Regions from separate parts of the Paenibacillus wenxiniae genome, predicted to be linked through region 2. Evidence: riboswitches for the same ligand, from Rfam matches in the RefSeq annotation. Region 2 holds a riboswitch; the other holds the start of a gene.

Region 1 (11,282 bases), on a different contig from region 2:
TGATCGTGAGCGCTGGCAAAGTAGGTATGCAGGTGGAGCTTGCGCCAGAGCAGCTGGCGGCAGTAGTAAAGGCACAGTTTGCGGAGATTTGTGTATGATGTGGTAGACTGTTCAGTTCAGACTGTTGATAAACGAAAAGGATCGTATACAGGTATATGATTAGCGTGGATGCTGTTCAAGCAGCATGGTATAGTAAAGGCTATTGGCGTCTGAATGCTATGATTGGATAGGGTGTATATAGTAGTAGGTCACTGCTGCTAGAAATATACGGCGTATACTGCAATACAAGATACAAGATACAAGATACAAGGTATAAGGTATAAGGTATAAGGTGCAAGATACAAGATACAAGATACAAGATACAAGATACAAGATACAAGATACAAGATACAAGATACAAGATACAAGATACAAGATACAAGATACAAGATACAAGATACAAGGCGTATGATATATGGCAAAAAAGGAATGGTATACACATAATTTTGTAAGCATGTACTCGTATGGCAAGCAAATTTTATAAGTAAAAAAGCATCCTACCCCATTGGGCAGGATGCTTTTTCAATGCCAAGCGTATCACTTTAGCAGTTACGCGTGCTCATTCATCAAATACGTAGCGAAATTGCGCTAATTATATTCACGATTTACTGCCACACGTTATCACAATCACGCAGCCAACACTTAAAAGGCTGGGATGACAGCGCCTTTGTACTGCTCTTCGATGAATTTCTTCGTATCCGCCGAAGTCAGTGCTTTTGCCAGCTTCTGAATCGCTTCGGAATCTTTGTTGTCTTCACGAGTGACCAGATAGTTCGCATAAGGTGCGCTGCTATCTTCTACGATCAGTGCGGATTTTGGATCGATTTTGGCTTCCAGTACATAGTTCATGTTGATCATCGCCATGTCGACTTGATCCAGTTGACGTGTCAGCATTGCTGCATCCATCTCTTTGAATTGCAGGTTTTTCGGATTGGATGTGATGTCTTTCGTTGTCGACGTGATGTTTGTTTTGTCTTTCAGCTCGATCAAGCCGTTGTTCGCGAGCAAGATCAATGCGCGTGCGCCGTTGGATACTTCGTTCGGAATTGCGATTGTTGCGCCTTCAGGCAGCTGGTCAATCGACGTGTACTTTTTGGAATAACCGCCAAATGGCTCGATGTGTACGGCTTGAACCGTAACCAGATTCATGCCACGAGATTTATTTTGCTCATCCAGGTAAGGCTTTGTTTGGAAATAGTTAGCATCCAGCTTTTTGTCATTCAATTGAACGTTAGGTTGGATATAATCTGTGAACTCGACAACGTCCAGGTTTACGCCTTCTTTGGCAAGCTCAGGCTTCAGGTGGTTTAAGATTTCAGCATGAGGTACAGCTGTAGCGCCAACGCGCAGTGTGACGGCTCCGTTACTGTCTGTACCGGAAGCAGCATTGGAGTTATCCGCTTTGTTTCCGCAAGCAGCAACAACCGCTACGAGCATAATGCTAACGAGTGCAAGCAACCATTTTTTCATTGTAAGTTCCCCTTTTCGTTTCTATATTGTATATGGTTATAATGCCATAAACGCATTATTCCTACCTGATAACTATATTATCGGCGTGAAAAATGAATGACGAGACGATCGCCTAGCATTTGCAGCGCCTGCACGATGATGACCATCAGCACAACGGCAACGAGCATCACGCCCATATCATAACGATAGTAGCCATAGTTGATCGCGAGCGTACCCAGTCCGCCTGCACCGATCATTCCTGCCATCGCGGTATTGGATACAAGTGCAACAACGGTTACGGTTAGCCCTGCCAGCAAGCCTGGCATCGCTTCACGTAACAATACGCGACCAATCACCTGTCCGGTTGACGCTCCCATCGCATAAGCGGCTTCGATCACACCACGATCCACTTCGCGCAATGCGGTCTCGACCAGTCGTGCAAAAAATGGCGCAGCCGCGATCACAAGCGGCGGAATCGTTCCCAATACACCGATTGTTGTACCGACGAGCAAATCTGTCAGCGGTAGCAAAGCGACGATCAGAATAATAAACGGTACCGAACGTAAAATATTCACGATGACCGAAATGACCGAGTACAGCCCTTTTAACAGCGGCGAAGTGGAGCGAGATGTCATAAATAGCATCACGCCCAGTGGCAATCCGATCAGCAACGTAAACAGTCCGGATGCACCGATCATTTGCAGCGTCTCAATCGTTGCCGTACCAAATTCATTCCAATCAATCTGTGAAAAATCCAGTTCACCAAAATTACTCACGATTCCATCACCTCCACATTCAAGCCTTTTGCGGTCAGCTTGTCCAGCGTCTGCTGGATCGCCTCTGGCGTTCCGTCAAAACGGACGATCAATTGACCGTATGGCACACTTTTGAGTGTGGATATCGTTCCCTGCAAGATGGCAAAATCAACGCCAGTCTCACGTACGGTACGCGACATGATAGATTCATACGTTTTGTCGCCGAGGAAGGAAATTTTCACAGCCAGCGACGATTCACTATGTGGCACAGCGAGTACCGCACCGAGCAATTCACTTTGACTGGACTCACGCGTAATAAAATCACGGGTGATCGGATGCTGCGGCTTCAAGAACACTTCAGCTACAGGTCCCTGCTCTACAATTCCTCCCTGATGAATGACAGCCACACGATCGCAAATGCTTTGAATGACATTCATCTCGTGTGTGATCAGTACAATCGTCAGGTTGAAGCGCTGGTTAATATCCAGTAGCAACTTCAAAATCGAATCCGTCGTCTGCGGATCAAGCGCAGATGTCGCTTCATCACAGAGCAGCACATCCGGGTCGCTCGCCAGTGCACGGGCGATGCCCACACGCTGTTTCTGTCCGCCGGACAGTTGAGCTGGATATTTCTGAGCATGTACTTCCAGTCCGACTAGCTTTAGTAGCTCTTCCACTCTAGTACGGATGTTTTTCTCCGGCGTTTTGGCGAGACGTAATGGGAAAGCAATGTTATCGTAAACGGTCGCCGATGACAGCAGATTAAAATGCTGAAAGATCATGCCGATCTTGCGGCGGCGTGCTTGCAATGCTCCTTTACCCAGCCCGGTCAAATCTACACCATCGATCCAAATATGCCCTGATGTTGGACGTTCTAGCAGATTAATACAGCGAATGAGTGTACTTTTACCTGCTCCAGAGTGTCCAATCACCCCGAAAATCTCACCTTTTTCAATCGACAGATTCAGTTCACTAAGCGCTGATGTTGTATGTTTACCTTTGCCATATACTTTGGTTACATTTTCAAGACGAATCAAGCTTGAGGTCCTCCTCCCGGTTGTCGGTCCGTATGCGATTTCGTTCTAGCTATTTTCAACCGGTTCTTTTTTTATAGACAAAAAGAGCCCATTTTCTGCAGAAAGGGCTCTCTATCCGTAAGATATTGCCTTCTCATCTGCCAAAACCACAGACTGTTCCATTGCTGTACAGCCGTCATTTTGTAGGATTTAGCACCATGTCATTTTGAAAACAGGCAATCTGCCATATTTCAAAATCGGTTGCCGGGCTTCATCGGGCCAGTCCCTCCACCACTCTCGATAAGAAAATATGAAAACATCGAATGAAAATCTTTACTCAGTATATTGAACTTCACAATCTTTGTAAAGTGGAAAATTGGGATTTTTTCATTAATTTCAGCAAATATTCATTTTGGGATTAAGTTGGGATTGGACAGATGGAAGGGGAATATGTGCGGTGGGCAGCAACCACTTCAGGAAGGACTAGGGGGATGGACTCTAGTATCGCACAGGAATCTACATAGTACGAGTGTATTGTAGATTCGCGTGTTCGGAAGAGGAAAAATATTTGCTCTACAAAAATCACTTTCTTATGGAACCTCGTGTTAGGAAACCATTAACACTGTAAGTCGTCCTTTCCCCTTATTTTCTTCCCTACGTTCTGTGCGGTTTGCAACATATTTCGTATAATGCACGCAAAAATACGAACTTATTTTAGTTGGTAGGGTAAGCATGTAATTAATAAAAAAAGATGTACGCAGGCGCTACTTGGACGTCTGCGTACATCTTTCTCATATTTTAAGTTTGATTTGATTCATTGGACTCGTAACTTTTTGAATTAACGAGTTACAGGTATGCCAGGTTGATCTGATTGTTGCTTGTGTACGTTGGAGGCTACGTAGGATTCGCGGCTTAGTTGCCATGTACGTAGGCTCATGTAGCATAGGATACCGAATAAGAACTGAATCAATAATGTATGTGCCATCGTTGCGAAGAAGTATACTTCGGGTACATACATCGTGAAAATATTAACGGCACCACTTACAAATTGCAATACGATAAATAGGACGGCGATCATACCCATTTTACGAATGCTCGGATTGTTCGGGTGGTGACGATAGGCGTAGTGACCGAGAATAGCGATCACGATCACAAGTGCGAGCGCTGCTACACGGTGTAGGAATGCTACACCAACGCCGCCGGACAATTCAGGAATCACGGCACCGTTACAGAGCGGGAAGCCGGAACAGCCACCGCGGGAATCGGTATGTGTTACGAATGCACCTGTATATACGACAAGATAAGTAAAAATGGTTGAGAACCACGTCAGGTTACGGAAACGTTTGCTGACTGGTGGTTGATTCTCATACGTATGTGTACGCTGATATTTGTGCAATCTGCGTGCGGTGAACGCCATTAGCATCGAGCTGGAAAAGGCGATCATCGAGAAACCGAAGTGCAATGCCATAATTGGCGCAGACTGAGAAAATACTACGGCGAGTGCACCCATAATTGCTTGCAACACAACAAAGATCAGAGTCAATATTGCATACAAACGTAGTTCTTTATTTTTATTAAAAAAGATAAAGCCGATGAATGAAAACAATGCGGTCAAACCTGCAAAACCGCTGACCATTCGATGCGTATACTCGATTAAGGATGAAATGGTATATGCAGGGATGAATTGACCATGACAAAGCGGCCATTCTCGCCCACAGCCAAGTCCTGATCCGGTCTTGGTTACGACCAAGCCACCCATCGTTGCTAAAAACATAGCCAAACAGGTTATATAACTTAACCATTTCAAATGCTGAATCGTTATCCGTGGCATACGTGCCATAATTAAGATCACCCGCTATTAAATTAGTAGTGACGTTCATGTGAAGTCACTATTCATTATAGCGAATCCAGCGCCATTGCTACCATCTGGTTTGTGACAAATCGTTGATCTCTTTGTAATGGTTCAAGAAAGACGAATGTCGTCTGTATGTATGGATTGGCAAGTTGAAATATTCGCATTCGAGTAACAGTGCACATACTTATTGATTATAGCTAAATATACTCATCTTGAACGGGAATAAAGTTCAAAGTTCAAAGTTCAAAGTTCAAAGTTCAAAGTTCAAAGTTCAAAGTTCAAAGTTCAAAGTTCAAAGTTCAAAGTTCAAAGTTCAAAGTTCAAAGTTCAAATAAATTTTAAAGCAGATACATGCCCATGAAAAATAAATATTAAAAATAAACATAAAAAATGATCTCTGCGTTAATCAGAGATCATTTTTTATCTATATAATGTTGCGTTTTATTATTAGTACATCTTACTGATGCTGAGCATTACTAATATTACGCCTTACTGTATAATGTTGCGTTTTACTTTAAGATGTTACATCTGATTGTTGTCCTACTTTTCACTCTGCCGCTTGCGCGTTCAGCGCCCCATAAACCTCAACCGCACGATCCAGAAACTGTTCGATCTCCTGGCGCGATTTACGGGCTTTATTTACAAAACGGATCAGTTCCTTGCCATTTGCATATGCGACAAAGCTGGGAATGCCCATAATGTTCTGTTGTTGGCTCACATCGCCGACACCTTCCACATCGACTTCAACAAGACGCAGACGGTCGCTGTATTGCTGTTCTACTTCCGGCATAAAAGGATCGATAAATTTACAATCGACACACCAGTCGGCTTTAAAAACGGCAATCGTCAGTTCTGCGGATGCAATGGCTGCATGGAAGCTTTCACTTGTATTAATCGTTTGCATATCTGTTCCTCCTTAATAAGGGATATTAATCTTGAGTTGATCTTTATAGGATTGTTAATCTTTACAGAATAGGAATGTTACTGACACATATCGCTGTCCTATTTCAAACGTGCTATCTGCTAAGCGCGCTATTCTGCTCTATATCTATATTCAGATCGATATCAACAGAAATTCAAGCCATCCGATCAGGACGCTCTACCGCGTTGCAAGCGCATCAAAGGACCGAGCACTTTACGCAGTGGGCCTGGATAAGAGGACAGTTCTTCCGAACGCACGACACGTAACAGCACGAGCAAGACCGGATAGATCACCAGTGTTGCTAGTCCTACCATACAACAACCGATGAAAAATGCAACCCTGTGGTTCATCCACGCCGTAAGTGCAATACCTGCCTGATTACATAGCAGGCCAGCTACAGTCAGCACGACAATCGTAATCAGGAAACCGATCCAGCGGTTACCTAGTACGGAGAACGAAACGACCTGTCGCAGTGAACGCAGATTGAGCACAGTAATCAGTACGAAACATAGACCTGTCGCCGCAATAATACCATAAATGCCAAGCATGGGTGCCAGCAATACGCTGAGCAACAGCTTTACCGCAATCCCGCACAATACATGTACCATCGACAGATTGACTTTATTAATACCGATTAGCATCGAGTTAGTCGTCATCATCGTAATTTGGAAAATGGTGCCGAGCGTTAGCAGTGCAATGATGCCTGCCCCTTCGGTATTACTGAACAACAGACCATTGATCGAATAAGCAGCTGTCGTTAACATTAGCACAATTGGAATACCGGTCAACACCGAAATGCGCAGCGCAAGTGAGATCTGGCGTTTCAGATTGTCTTCTTCCTTACGCGCATAGGCTGCTGAGATGACCGGGATCAGCGAAGTGCTAAGTGCAATCGCCAGAATAGGCGGAATGCCTGCAATACTTTGCGCACGCGTACCGAGAATACCGAGTGCAGCGGTCGCTGCCGCATCGCCTACATTGTCGATGAGCAGTGGCTTGATCAGCGTTCCGTCGATAAAATTGACCGCTGGAATCGTCAGGGACGAGATGACGATCGGAATCGATAATTTGAAAATATCGCTGTAAATTTGACGCAGCGGAATGACGATTTCCGAGCCAGTACGCTCGATTTGAATCCGATTCGCCGCATCCTTTTTACGTAATTTGAGCGTATAATAGACCATCACCAGAAACGCACCGATACTCCCAAGCACACTACCAAACGATGCGCCTGCCGCTACTTCTGTATCACCGTATCCGATACGCAGCAGCACATACGCCAGCACAATCGCAGTGAATACACGGGCAAATTGCTCGATAATTTGCGAAATTCCGCCAGCTGACATCATATTGCGTCCCTGGAAATATCCGCGCATCATCGCAATCGCCGGGAACAGCAGCAAGGATGGGGCAATCGCCTGTAGTGACAATGCCGCAGCAGGTTCTTTTGCCAGTGCTGCATAATAAGGTGCCCCGATGTACATTAACAGCGTCATCACGATTCCTGCACCACCGGCAAACAATAGCGCTGCATAGTAAATACGCTGCGCTTCATGCGGACGTCCCAGCGCATAGCGCTCCGACACCATTTTGCTCAGTGTGCTTGGAATACCTGCGGTTGCTACCGCCAGCAGCATCAAATAAACATTGTTCGCCAGCGTAAATGACGCGTCGCCGGAAAAGCCGAGCATATGCTCCAGCGGCACCCGCTGGACAAGGCCAAGCACGCGCGCAACGAGCGCAGCGGCTGCCAGAATAATTGTACCTTTAATGAATGATTCGCCTTTGGACAAAATAGTTCCCCTTCTCTCACACATCATAGATCATCAAACGATAATCATCCTAATATTCGCATCGTACAGCCGGATCATGCCGTATGTACATTCCCCATTGTAAGCGGATCATGCCAAAAAACCGGAAGGCTGATTGGCCTTCCGGTCGTGTTTTTACGTCAGCATTTCTATTATAGACATGGATCGGCACGCTTCGCAATGCGGCATGTGAAATGGGCTATTTTACATCCTTAATGAACGCCAACCCATACGATCCAGATAATCCAGATTCCGATCATCGCAAGCTGTAAAATGATTTTAACGACTGCACTTGCAAACAAGCCCAGTACCGTTCCCCAGCCTACACGCAGCGCGCTGTTCACATCACGTCCTTGAATCAGCTCAGCGGCTACCGCACCGATCAATGGACCTAGAATCAGACCAAATGCTGGAATGACGAACGGCCCTACAATCAAACCGACCACCGATAAAATAACGGCTAAACGCGAGCCGCCAAACTTTTTCGTTCCATAGGCGCCGACCAGATAGTCGGCAACGACGAGCACGATCGCAATTAGCGTTTGAATGATCCAGAACCACACATCGTAGCGCTCAAACGAGAAAAACCATCCATATACGAAAAAGGCAAAATAGATCGCTACCACCGATGGTAGCACCGGATACACGGTGCCGATCATCCCGATAATAAACAGGGCAATGACCAGCGTCCAACCTACAATTTCAAGCGTCATTGATTGTCTCTCCTTGTATAGGTGCACACAGACATACACCCGACGAATGTTCATCTTAGAAGCAAGATGTAATCTTTGTATACCTATATACTGCTCAGGTGACACATTCGTTTCAAAAACATGGCCTGTCCGAACTAGATACTTTAGTGATGTTGTCTGTGTCTGCTCGTTTCGTTTAGCCAGCCTGCGATGACGATCATCGATGTGATCTGTAGGAATTATGATCGTTAATGGATGTTATTGGTGGTAACTGGATCGTACTCGTCTATTTCCCATTTGTGGTCACTTTCGATTAAACGAGAATATGGTCGCGGATCACTTCAACGATGCCATCGTCATTGTTGCTTGCGACTACAAGATCAGCTTCCTGCTTAACCGCATCCTGTGCATTGCCCATCGCTACGCCCAGACCTACCGCTTGAATGACTGCCAGATCGTTCAGGCTATCGCCAACAGCAACGACTTCGGACATATCGATATCAAGCAGCTTGCACACTTCAGCGATCCCGGTCGCTTTGTTAATGCCGAGCGGATTGATTTCCAGATTGTCAGGTGAAGAGTTCGAGATTTCAAGCCCACCCATCTGCTGTAGCTCCATCAGAATAGCATGACGCAGTTCCTGGTCTTTCGTATTATAGCCAAATTTCAGCCATTCCACCTCTTCAAATGCCTGACCTTCCTGTAGCCATTGGTCGCGATTGTACAGACGCTCGACTGAATATGCCCAGAACCAGACTTCCTTTTCCAGCGCCAGTTCATGCATGCGGCGCACCGCAGCGGGATCAAGCAATGTACGACGATATAGTTCGCGCGGCGATTTCCACACTTCGCTGCCATTGACCGTCACCATTGGCGTTTCCAATCCAAGCTCCTGTCCATAGGGCAAAGCGCTGCTGGCAGCGCGTCCAGTGGATAGACAAACATGAATTCCTTCATCCATCGCTTTATGAATCCATTTGCTCGTCTCTAACGAAATTTCGTGATCATCATTAAGTAGCGTTCCATCCATATCCAGTGCAAGTAGCTTGTATTTACGTGCTGTCATTGTATTTCGTCTCCTCCATCCATTCGGGTCGATCGCGCCCGATGCTTTGTCTCTACCTTTGCTGCTCCATCGCTCGGATCATGATATTCGCACGCTTCTGTAACCCGTTCCAGATGATAAGGATACAGACAAACGGTTCCGCTGCCATCGTTTAGAATGACGATACGCAACACGCAACGAAACCAGCAGCGCGAATCAGGCGAGCGATGCGTCATATGAGCATAAGTGTAGCATACTATTCTTTAGCCTCTCAAAAGTTTTTGTAAACTGTAGATGAAGTTTTGTTGCCTCAGCTATCGTTACATATCGCTGCTGTGATGATCAAAAAAGGACTGGAGCGCAGTCGCTTCAGTCCTTTTTCCAGTTCATTTTTCAGTTCTTTTTGCAATTCTTTTTGCAATCCTTTTGGAGATCACGATATGGAATGGGCACGATTGAATATAACGCTGTTACATACAGCAATAGTGGATCGGATCAGAGCCGATAAAAGCAGCTGTTGTCCTATGCCACCAAACGACGCTGACGCCATTTGCGCAGTAACCAACCATGACGTGGCGACAGCAGGAAAGTCAGCACGAACAGTGCACCCGCTACCGTAACGATGCTGCCACCAATCGAGGCATTGAGTAAATAAGCAGCGCCATAGCCTAGTACAGAGCTGGCGATCCCCACAACGACGCTATACAGAAGCATCCTACCCAGACGATCTGTCAGCAAGTACGCCGTTGCAGCCGGAATGATCAGCATCCCTACGACTAGAATAGCACCTACACTTTCAAACGATGCGACCGACGTCATCGATACAAGCCCCATCAGCATATAATGGAATAACATGACCGGAATACCGCATGCTGCCGCCAGTGCCGGATCGAACGCCGTAAGCTTGAATTGCTTGTAAAATAACATCAGCAGCGTAACGACAGACAGCAGTGCAAATCCAAGCATCCACACCGAGCGAGGTCCCATATCCAGCCCGTTCCATGTCCATGTATCCCATTGCACATATGCAATTTCTCCGAATAACACACAGTCCAGATCCAGATCGATATTACGCGCATTCAAGCTGACAATGATCACACCAACCGCAAACAACGCTGTGAAAATAATTCCGATCGACGCATCCGATTGTACACCAGAGCTACGCAACCATTGAATAAGAAATACAGACAGTAGACCAAGCAGTGTTGCGCCAATCATCATCGCAACCGAATCACGTCCACCGCTGAACAAAAAGGCAATCGCAATGCCGGGCAGTACCGCATGACTGATCGCATCACCAATCAGCGCCATTTTACGCAGGATCAAAAAGCAGCCCAGCAGACCGCAGCTAGCAGACATCAAAATCGCCGTCAGTACAATCCAAAAGTCACTGTTCATGTGGCACCTCCTTGCTTCCATTGCTGCCGTGCACGACGCTGGCGCAAAATTTTACCGAGCCAGCCCCGTCCTGGTGCGAATAATGCAGATACTGCGAACAACAATGTAGCCGACAATACAGTCACCGGTCCGGTTGGTAAACCTGTCACCATACTGCTCCAAAAAGTGCCACTGAATCCGCTCATAGCACCAAATACACCCGCGAGCACTAACATTGTAGATAGCTTATCTGTCCAGTATCTTGCCGCCACCGCTGGGGTGATGAGCAAAGCAGACATGAGTACGACACCCACCGCCTGA
Region 2 (11,282 bases):
GATCCATACGGTACATTAATATCCGGCGGTCGGCTGATGCATATCGGACGCTATGGTACGACGATTGGTTTTACAGCTAATGGTACCGCAATGATGGATTCACTGCGCATCGAGGTGTCCGGTCAGGTTTCGCCACCAGAGGGGCGCAGCTCAAGCTGGTATGCCGTCTGGTTTAACCGTATCCCCTCTTCAACAGCAAGTGGTACATCAATTGTGTACACACCTGATCGTGGGCTAACAACCGGTTATACAGGTGGTGTAGCGGTCACTGTCCGTAGTGGCAAGGTCGTTTCGAAAAAAAACAATGCCAGCAGTGCCATTCCATCTGACGGTTATGTGATCGTGTTTAGTGGCGATATGAAATCGATGGCAGATCGTTTTGTCGTCGGCTCCAAAGTAACGATGGATATTCGTTATACCAATATCGACGGCAAGGCAATTCCGTGGGAAAATGTAGTTACCGCTGTCGGCGCAGGTCCACGATTGGTGACGGATAGTAAGCTGTCTCTAAACGCTGCGGCAGAAGGTTTTCAAGACCCGAAAATTCTGAATGCTGCCGGTGCACGTAGCGGCATCGCTATTATGGCAGATGGCTCTGTTATGATCGCCACGGTGCCCGGTGCCACGATGAAGCAATGGGCAGCGGTGATGCAGAAGCTTGGCGCGGTACAGGCGATGAATCTGGATGGAGGCGCTTCCTCCGGCATGCTGGCTGGCGGTAAAGTGGTCACTTCACCAGGACGTTTGCTCAGCAATACACTTGTATTCGGTGGCACCTCAAATTAATTGCAGGTGCGACGATAGGAATGCGTTTGCTTGCGCCTGGAAGTTAGGACTAACTTTATAGGTAGAAACAAAGCCTATCGTTGCAATCAAACCGTGTACGACATGCAGGTATTCATTTTAAAAATGATGTATCGCTTGATTCCTATTCACATGTTAAGGCTCTTCATCATAATAAAAGCATCGACGCGGTGTGACATTTTGACATGCAATCGACATATTGCTGCGTTATGATGAAGAGCCTGCACATACTTATTATTGACCATCCATAGGATGCTGCAAAGGAGACGCATGATTAATGAGAAAACTTGGAGCAATTGAGGCAGGCGGTACCAAATTCGTATGTGGAATCGGAACAGAGGATGGACAAATTTTGGAACGGGCAAGCTTCCCGACCGAAACGCCAGAGATTACGATGAAAAACGTCGTATCGTTTTTTGAAGGCAAAGACATTGCGGCGATGGGTATCGGTTCGTTTGGCCCGATTGACCCGATTGTGGGTAGTCCGACATACGGATACATAACGACAACCCCGAAGCCACACTGGGGTCAGTTCGATCTGGTAGGACATATGAAACAGCATTTTTCGGTACCGATGTCCTTTGATACCGATGTGAATGGTGCAGCGCTAGGCGAGTACACATGGGGTGCAGCACGCGGTCTGGATAGCTGTATGTACATTACAGTTGGTACAGGCATCGGTGCGGGTGCTGTCGTGGATGGCAAAATGCTGCACGGTCTATCTCACCCGGAAATGGGTCATATTCTCGTTCGTCGTCATCCAGAAGATACATTTGAAGGCTTTTGCCCGTATCATGGTGACTGTCTGGAAGGGATGGCGGCAGGTCCAGCAATCGAAAAGCGCTGGAATATGAAAGGCTCCGAGCTAACTCCTGATCATCCAGCATGGGAAATGGAAGCTTATTACCTCGCCCAGGCTCTGATGAATTATGTACTCATTCTGTCTCCGCAAAAGATTATTATGGGTGGTGGTGTGATGAAGCAAGAGCAATTGTTCCCGCTCATTCGCACCAAACTGAGCGAGCTATTAAACGGTTACGTACAGCATCCTAGTCTGTCCCAGAACCTGGATCAATATGTCGTCTATCCAGAGCTTGGGGATAATGCAGGTCTGTGCGGTGCCATTGCGCTAGCGAAGCTCGCACTAGAGGGAGAGGAAGGTGCAACGATTGGCTAAGCCAAATCAGAAAAAGAAAAGTAATCCTGAGATGAAGCGTCAGCAACAGCAGGCGTATAAGCAGAAGGAACAAGAACGTCAACGCAAAACGATGCGTAACCTGATCATCGGTACGGTAGCGGTTATCGCGATCGTCGTCGCGCTGATCGTGTTGATTCCAAACAACAAAACAGAAGGTGTCCGCACGACATTTGATTACAGTCAAATGCCGGTGAAAGGCGATGCCAATGCACCGGTGAAAATTGTGGAGTTTGGCGATTTTAAGTGTCCGGTCTGTAAACTATTTAACGAGCAGATCGTGCCGAAAATTCAGGCGGATTTCGTTGACAACGGTACAGTATCGATGTACTTTGCCAACTTCCCATTTATCGGCCCGGATTCCACGACAGCGGCGCTCGCAGCAGAATCGGTCTATCACCAGAAGAGCGATGCATTTTGGCCTTATCTGGATGAACTGTATACGAATCAAAAGGATGAGAATACGAACTGGGCAACACCGGATTATCTCGTTCAGTTAGCGGAGAAAGCGAAGCTCGGCATCGATACTACCAAGCTACGCGCAGATATCGATAACAAAACGTATGCCGATCAGGTCAATGCCCAGTACAAAAAAGGGCAGGAACTGAATATTCCGGGTACGCCGTCGATCTTTATTAACGGCGTGCAATATACGGGTGATCTCGGAGACTATAACGGAATCAAAGCAGCTATCGAAAAAGCACAGGCTGAAGCGAAAAATCAGACTGGATCGGAGGGCTGACGGATATGGGGACGAGCGGCTTTAAGCTGTTTTTGTCGAGATATTATCTGTATCTAGCCTGGATTGTCGCCATCATCGCCACAGGCGGCAGTCTATTTCTAAGTGACGTCCTTCACTGGGAACCGTGCAAGCTGTGCTGGTACCAGCGAATCTTTATGTACCCGCAGGTGATTCTGCTTGGCATCGCCGCCTATCGCCATGATCGCCGCATCGTCAGCTATGCTATGCCGATGACGATCATCGGCGGCTTGATCGCCATCTATCATTATGCAAAGCAGCATATCCCTGCATTGGATCAACTCGTCCCTTGCACAGGCGGCGTATCGTGCAGCAAAGATTATTTCGAATACCTGGGCTTCATCACGATTCCATTTATGGCACTGGTTGCGTTTGCCGTCATCACCCTATTGCTCTGGCTCGGTAGCCGTGCATATGATAAGGTAGCAGGCGCGGAAGAGGCGGAATAAGCGCAATAAGATGGGAGGAAGTGGATTAGTCTAAAGTGATACCGATCGAATGATGATCTAGCAATCAATGATGATGTAGCATAGAAATTCGATCCACTGGAAAAAAGAAAAACAAAGCGAAATCTTAACTAAGGCGTGTAAGCAACATGTTTATGTTGTTGACACATATATGAGTTGGCGTACATGTCCTAAAATCGCAATAATAAAGAGTTCCTTTTTCGTATCGAAGAAGGAACTCTTTGTCTATTTATTTATCTGTCTATCTAGCAATCATCCATACTACATGCTCACTCTGGCATAAATACAAGTATCCGTCCAACGAAGCCCATCCGCAGACAAATCCTCATTTTTCAAAATTCCTTCCAGCACGAATTTCCTCCACAACCACCAATATTCCACTTTAATTTCCCCCTTAAACCAGTTAATATTTTTCTGTAAGGGCTTTCTACCTCAAAATGTGGTTAATGAATAGATAGCACCCGAGTGACCTTCAACAGGACGACATCATCGGAACCTGTCCGGCACGGCCGGAACGTGGCAGTGGTCGATTAGCATCAGCGATAATTAAGTGATACCAACACATCTACTAGCTTACCTGAAGAAAGGGGCACGACCTGATGAGAGAAGGATCAACTATCTATGAAGTGGAACCGTGGGTAATTCGGGAAACTTCATTTAATCCGCAATACAATCGTCGTAGTGAAACGGTATTTACCGTTGCCAATGGCTATATCGGAATGCGCGGGCATTTTGAGGAAGGCATGGATGTGCCGGAAGTCGACGCGCTGAATGGTACATACCTGAATGGTTTTTACGATTCGGCAGATATTATTTATGGTGAGGAAGCGTATGGCTATGCGCGTAAGCGTCAGACGATGCTCAATGTGACCGACAGCAAGATTATCGAACTGTGGATCGAAGGTGAACGCTTCAATCTGATGGCTGGGCGTATTATCGATTATGAGCGTGTGCTGAATATGCAGACCGGTATTTTGACACGTCGAATGACATGGGAGAGTGGCCGAGGTAAATGTATTTCGATCTGTATCGAGCGCCTTGTTTCGTTTGAAAATAAACATATGGCGATGATTCGTTATACCGTGAAGCCACTCAATTTCTCCGGCGAGATCACACTCGTATCGGCGCTGAATGGTGAAGTGCACAATGAAATAAGCGAAGGTGATCCACGTGCAGGGGCTGCTTTTACCGGACAGGTGTTAAATACGATCGGTAAGCTGAGTGAACGCACACGGATGGCATTGGAACAGCGCACATCGGAAACGGAGTTTAATCTGTACTGTGCCGCAGATCATCGTGCCAATCGCAAATACGAGCTGAAAACGGAAGAGCAGGAACAACGCATCGAAAAACATTTTGTGTTCAACCTTCAACAGGATCAGGAAGCCGTATTGGAAAAGAGTATCGTCTATTACACTTCCCGCGATTACGAGCCTGCTCATTTGCCTATTCTGGCAGAATCGACACTGGATGATATGTTAAAAGACGGCTTTAATACGCTTGCCAAGCTACAACAGGATCACCTGAACGCTTTCTGGGAAACGGCAGATATTCAGGTGGAAGGAGACGAGAAGCTCCAGCAAGGGTTACGTTTTAACGCGTTCCATCTGTTCCAGTCGGTTGGTCGAGACGGTAAAACGAATATTGGTGCAAAAGGGATTACTGGTGAAGGGTATGAAGGGCATTATTTCTGGGATACCGAAACGTATATTATGCCATTTTTCCTGTATACGCAGCCTGAGTTAGCTTCCCAGTTGCTCGAATTCCGTTACCATACGTTGCCGAAGGCGCGTGAGCGTGCCGTAGAGATGGCTGCACTGGGTGCATTGTACCCGTGGCGTACAATCGGTGGGGAAGAGGTATCTGCATATTACCCGGGTGGTACGGCGCAATATCATATTAATGCGGACGTGGCGCATGCGGTGATTCAATATGCAGAAGCGACCGATGACGAGCATTTTTTGCAAACGAAAGGTTTGGAGATGCTGGTCGAGACGTGCCGCTTCTTCCTGTCGGTAGGGGACTGGATTCCAGGTAAAGGCTTCTGCATTAACGGCGTTACAGGCCCGGATGAATATACAGCGATTGTGAACAATAACACCTATACCAATATGATGGTTAAAGATCAGCTGGAATTTACAGCGCGTAAGCTGAAAAAGTGGAAAGAAGACGATTTTGCCCATTATGAGTCGCTTATTGGTAGTCCGATGGGACTGACCGATGACGAGATCGCTGTATGGGAACGTGCGGCTGATTCCATTTACATTCATCGCCAGAGTGGTCTAATCGGTCAGGATGATTCGTTCCTGGACAAAGGCATCTGGGACTTTGAAAATACACCGTCTGACAAATACCCGCTATTGCTGCATTATCATCCGCTCGTCATTTATCGTCATCAGGTGCTCAAACAAGCGGATTTGATCCTATCGATGTATTTGCTTGGTCATCGGTTTACGAAGATCGAGAAAGTGCGTAACTATGGCTATTATGAGCCGTTAACGACGCATGACTCGTCTCTATCTGCCGCGATTCATGCGATTATGGCTGCCGAGCTGGGCACGATGGACCCGGCGTATGAGTTCTTTATTCAATCGGCACGGATGGATCTGGATGACTTTCATAACAATGTTAAAGATGGTATTCACGCCGCATCGATGGCAGGAAGCTGGCTGACGATTGTGGGCGGATTTGCAGGCATGCGTCAGCATAATGGAATGCTGCATTTTGAACCGAAACTACCGCCCAACTGGACGCGCTATAGCTTCCGTGTGCAATTCCAGAACCGTCTGCTGGACATTACGATCGAGCAAAATATGACGACGTATCGCATCATTCGCGGTGAGCCGCTAACGATATCGCATTATGATGAACAGCGTGTAGTCGCGATGACACGACCGCTGGAAATTAAAAACCGGATGCTGAAAGCCGTCATTTTCGGTCTGGAAGGTGTACTCATTCCGATGCCGAGCATGGAAGATACAAGCTATGCCGAAGCCTACACACCGGATGCTATTCCAGAGGAAGAGTCCGAGCGAACAGAGCAGGAATCGCAGAGAGCCGCCCACGCCGAGGCTTCGTTAAAACGGCATAATGAAAAAGAAAGTCGCAAAGAGGCAGAAGCACAAGCGGCTGCCGCTGCTGAGGAAAAGCAAAACAAACAGAATGAGAAGGCCAAACAAGCTGCGGTATCGTCTGCACCTGATCCTAGTGCTGCAACACGTCATGCAGATGCTAGCTCCAAAGAATCCACTGCCTCTAACAAAAAGTCGTTGAAAAAGAACGATACGAGCAGTAAAGAAGCGGCTACAGCACAGGATGCAGGTGCAGCAGCCAAAGGAGCCAATGCGGAAGTATCGCCTGCGAAGAAGCAAATCCAGGCGGATCATATCGAAGCGCCGATTTTACGGGTAGAGACGATGGATGTAGAGCAGCTCAAACGCGAATTTTTACTTCCAGGTGCCGAGGATTTGCTTATTCAGCTTCGTGAGCAAAATGTAGCTGTCCTGCTGGCATCTGATCGTCCAGATGCACGCCGAATTATGGAACGACTTGGAATGGAACATTATTTCTCCTCCATCGTGCAGGCGCAGGATATTACGCATCCGAAGCCAGATCCAGAAGGTTTTATTCTCGTCGCCGAGTCGGTAGGCATTCATCCGTACCATTGTATGGTCATCGAGGATTCGCCGGATTGTCTGCAATCGGTTCGTCAGGCGGGCATGAAAACGATTGGCGTGAGCCTGCATCATATTGTGGACAACGCCCATTTCACTGTTGCCAGTCTGGAGCATTTGAATGCAGAGACGATGGAACGGTGGATGGAAATTCCATAATGGTGAGATCGTGTATAGGGACAGTTGTTGTTTGGAACGTTATGTGTTCGCACTATGTAGTACGGTTATTTGCATAGAGGATACAAGGCGGATATGGAGCCGATATGAAACAACAATAAAGTATGAACACACATCGATATAAAGCAGATGTAGAGCAGTGAAGCGTGAACACACATCGATACAAAGCAGATGTAGAGCAGTGAAGTGTGAACACACATCGATACAAAGCAGATGTAGAGCAGTGAAGTGTGGATACACATCGATACAAAGCAGATGTAGAGCAATGAAGCGTGGACACATCCGATATAAAGCTAAAACAAACGTATAGGCAATTGCTATCAATCAGATACAGAGGCGTGAAAAGTAAATAGTCAGCTGGAATAAAATCGATATCAAATAATAAAAGCCCCTTTCGTAAGTGAAAGGGGCTTTTATTATGCATTTTCCCAAGCATCGCTTGAGTAGGTGCTGTATCTTTATACGAAATACGAAATACGAAATACGAAATACGAAATACGAAATACGAAATACGAAATACGAAATTTCGGGATATTTGTTACCTTACGAGTCGGTAGAGCTACATCACGATAACATCCAAACGTTCAGATCCAATCCTTTTTACGGAAAGTAAAGAACATCGTTAAACCGAGCGCAATCATAATGCCGATGACCATTGGATAGCCATAATGCCATTTCAGCTCAGGCATATTTTCAAAGTTCATCCCATAAATACCGGTAATTACGGTCAGTGGCATGAATATGGTCGTAATCGCGGTAAACACGCGCATAATTTCGTTGGCGCGGTTAGCGATACTGGACTGATATGCTTCACGTAAGTTGCCCATCAGATCGCGGAACGTATCGAACATCTCAGATACTTTAACCGCATTCTCGTACACGTCACTAAAATATTTTTGCAATTGATCATCGATTAGACGCAGATCCTTTTTGTTCAGTGTATTGATCACTTCGCGTTGCGGGCCAAGTACACGTTTGAGCCATAAAATCTCACCGCGCAAACCGATAATTTCGTTCAAATGCGACTTTTTTGTACTCATCAAAATGCTTTCCTCAAGCCGTTCCATCTGATCCTCGATCCGGTCACCGACGGTAAAGTAGTTATCTACCACCAAATCGACGAGCAGATACATAAATTTGTCGGGACGACTCACTTCTTCTTCCCACAAAATCGGCTTGAGTGTGCGCAGCTCGCTGATCTTTTGCTTCGTTACCGTAATAATAAAATGCCGTCCGAGAAAAATATTTAGTGCGCGCAAAAAAATCTCTTCATCGTCGAAACGAATACTGTTCACAACGATAAAGTAGTGATTTTCGTAAATTTCGATTTTTGGCCGCTGCTCTTCATCGCCCATCATGTCCTCAACCGCCAGATCATGTAGCATAAAGAGTGGTTGAAGCAAGATCAGATCATCAAGACCAGCGTCAATCCAGTAAAAGCCTTCCTCCGGTGCAACTAGTGTTTCATTAACATCCTCAACCAGCGTGAAATTGCCGGCGTTTACGTGCCGAATTTTCATAGTATGCTCTACTCCTTTTTCATCTTAAATGAGCAGGAAAAGAGACGGCAATTGTACACACTTCTATAAAGCTTCGCTATTATATGAAAATGATCTTTTCAACATGGCGCGCTCCTTCGGTATCCTATTGTCGTTCCATTCCTGTAATTGTGTATATCGCTCTTGTAAGCTCGCCCTCGGGTCGCCTTCCATCTTGAAATTCACCTCTTTATAGTCTTTTTGAATGATATCGTATACGCAATGTTTTATGAAAAACATGAAAATACGTCAAATACTTGTTAAGTATACCGTGGAGACAGCAGGCTTTCAAGTGTAGTATTAGTGATTTTCTAACACGGAGTGAAATGGGAAAGAATTTTTGGCGCACGCTTAATATTGTACTGATCCAGTGTTAGTGAATTTCTAACACGGGGTACAATAAAAAGGATTTTGGCATGAGCAAAATATTGTACTGATCCAGTGTTAGCGATTTCCTAACACGGGGTACAATAAAAAGGATTTTTGCGTCAGCAAAATATCGTACTGATTCAGTGTTAGCGATTTCCTAACACGGGGTACAATAAAAAGGATTTTTGCATCAGCAAAATATTGTACTGATCCAGTGTTAGCGATTTCCTAACACGGGGTACAATAAAAAGGATTTTTGCGTCAGCAAAATATTGTACTGATCCAGTGTTAGCGATTTCCTAACACGGGGTACAATAAAAAGGATTTTTGCGTCAGCAAAATATCGTACTGATCCCAGTGTTAGTGCGCCAACTCCATTTTACTAGTCTAACTTATTTATCGGCTGAACAATCTCTTGACGATAGGTAGGAAAGTAGTATAAATTATGGTATAAGTAATTCCGTATTTCCTGTTTTACCCTACAATCCAATACAGCGAATCTTATCAAGAGCAGGCGGAGGGACTAGCCCTATGAAGCCCGGCAACCGGCAGTCATATACTGTACGGTGCTAATTCTAGCAGAGATACAGGTACATCCTACGATGAAGTATCTGGTATCTGCTGACAGATGAGAGAGGCGCTATACAGACGCAGCTTGTTTGCGTATACGACCTTTCTCAGCTCCAACGAGAAAGGTCTTTTTGCGTATTTGCGCACCTCCTTTCATAATTCGGGCACGCTGTTCGCTGCATGACCAACCACTTACAAGGAGTGAATCACAATGCCAATCAAAATTCCAGACAGTTTACCGGCAAAAGAAATTCTGACCGGAGAAAATATTTTCGTTATGGACGAATCGCGTGCGTACCAGCAGGACATTCGTCCGCTGCGCATCGCCCTGCTGAACCTGATGCCGACGAAAGAAACGACGGAAACCCAGCTGCTACGTTTGCTCAGTAACAGTCCACTACAGGTAGATGTGTATTTGCTGCATACTCGCTCGCACATTTCCAAAAACACATCGGCAGAGTACCTGAATGCCTTTTACAAAACATTCCCTGAAGTGAAACACTTACGCTTTGATGGTCTGATCGTCACCGGCGCACCCGTCGAGACGATGGAATTTGAAGATGTGAACTACTGGGAAGAGATTCAGGAAATCTTCGATTGGAGCAAAACAAATGTCACGTCGACGATGCATATTTGCTGGGCTTCACAGGCGGGGCTGTATCATCATTTTGGTGTGCCAAAAGTCGATCTGCCAGAAAAATGTTTTGGCGTCTTCCCGCACACATTAAACAAAAATAATGTACCGTTGCTGCGTGGTTTTGACGAATGGTACTATGCACCACATTCACGTCATACCGAAGTGCGTCGTGAAGATATTGAGAATGTGCCAGGCCTTGAAATTTTGTCAGAGTCCGATGAGGCAGGCATCTATATTGTAGCGACCCAGGATGGCAAACAGATTTTTGTTACCGGTCATTCGGAGTACGATCCATTGTCGCTCAAATGGGAATATGACCGCGATATCGCTAAAGGAATGGATATCGCCGTACCGAAAAACTATTTTCCCAATGATGACCCAACCCGCACGCCACCGTCTAAATGGCGCGCACATGCCAATCTGCTCTTTTCTAACTGGCTGAACTATTATGTGTACCAGGAAACACCATACGATCTGGAAAGCGAGAAGGCCGCTGCTGGAACGTATTCTATCTGATATGGATACCGATGGAACATATCCATTACATCGAAGTCTGCTTCAGGAGTTGGAAGAAGCGTTCTCGACAGGACCTATTCGCGACTATGAAGTGCCCAATCCAGAACATGTGATCCAGGCGGCCCAGCATATATATGTAGAAGGTGAACCTCGAGCCTGGTGGTTAGGGCTAAAACATCTCGTACATCGACAGTATATGGATCATGAGTCGTCCTATATAGCGATCCGAGATATTGTGCAGCAATATGGTGCTACCGTTAGCCCAACGGATCAGAAGCTGCTGTTCATGATTGATGAAGATAATGAAAGGCATCATGTCTACACATTAACATGGGATGAAATGGTGCATGTGATCGCGGAATGCCGCTTTTTTGAATATTATATTTGCCCCCATGATTATAGCTGGTTACTGTGTGAGAACGAACACGGAGAGTTTTTATTGTGTATGAGTTCATAATTTTCATTTTTTATTAGAAACTATGTTTAGAAACGATGTTAAATTTGATTGGATATCTGAGGAGGACGTAACGAATGACGTACAAAAAGAATCAGCAATCATCGCTTAGTATTGAAAG

The links. Region 2 has a riboswitch for S-adenosylmethionine ahead of metA (homoserine O-acetyltransferase MetA). Riboswitches for the same ligand answer to the same signal wherever they lie in the genome.
Region 1: another riboswitch for S-adenosylmethionine. It lies ahead of AAHF22_RS12860 (methionine ABC transporter ATP-binding protein); the one in region 2 lies ahead of metA (homoserine O-acetyltransferase MetA).

The regions. Positions count from the first base shown of each region.
Region 1 covers NZ_JBCGUH010000006.1:104,276-115,557, reverse strand. Annotated here, with positions in the region: gene ybaK (Cys-tRNA(Pro) deacylase) at 1-98, shown strand, start outside; gene AAHF22_RS12870 (MetQ/NlpA family ABC transporter substrate-binding protein) at 682-1,509, opposite strand; gene AAHF22_RS12865 (methionine ABC transporter permease) at 1,587-2,264, opposite strand; gene AAHF22_RS12860 (methionine ABC transporter ATP-binding protein) at 2,261-3,280, opposite strand; SAM riboswitch class I at 3,411-3,566, opposite strand; gene AAHF22_RS12855 (COX15/CtaA family protein) at 4,098-5,099, opposite strand; gene AAHF22_RS12850 (thioredoxin family protein) at 5,662-6,018, opposite strand; gene AAHF22_RS12845 (putative polysaccharide biosynthesis protein) at 6,204-7,829, opposite strand; gene AAHF22_RS12840 (DUF456 domain-containing protein) at 8,060-8,560, opposite strand; gene AAHF22_RS12835 (Cof-type HAD-IIB family hydrolase) at 8,853-9,605, opposite strand; gene AAHF22_RS12830 (metal ABC transporter permease) at 10,107-10,982, opposite strand; gene AAHF22_RS12825 (metal ABC transporter permease) at 10,979-11,282, opposite strand, start outside.
Region 2 covers NZ_JBCGUH010000001.1:747,186-758,467, reverse strand. Annotated here, with positions in the region: gene AAHF22_RS03140 (phosphodiester glycosidase family protein) at 1-786, shown strand, start outside; gene AAHF22_RS03135 (ROK family protein) at 1,082-1,981, shown strand; gene AAHF22_RS03130 (DsbA family protein) at 1,974-2,741, shown strand; gene AAHF22_RS03125 (disulfide oxidoreductase) at 2,747-3,208, shown strand; partial or broken gene AAHF22_RS03120 (GNAT family N-acetyltransferase) at 3,488-3,580, opposite strand; gene AAHF22_RS03115 (HAD-IA family hydrolase) at 3,826-7,059, shown strand; gene corA (magnesium/cobalt transporter CorA) at 7,662-8,597, opposite strand; SAM riboswitch class I at 9,483-9,619, shown strand; gene metA (homoserine O-acetyltransferase MetA) at 9,766-10,707, shown strand; gene AAHF22_RS03100 (DUF6756 family protein) at 10,640-11,164, shown strand; gene AAHF22_RS03095 (PLP-dependent transferase) at 11,239-11,282, shown strand, end outside.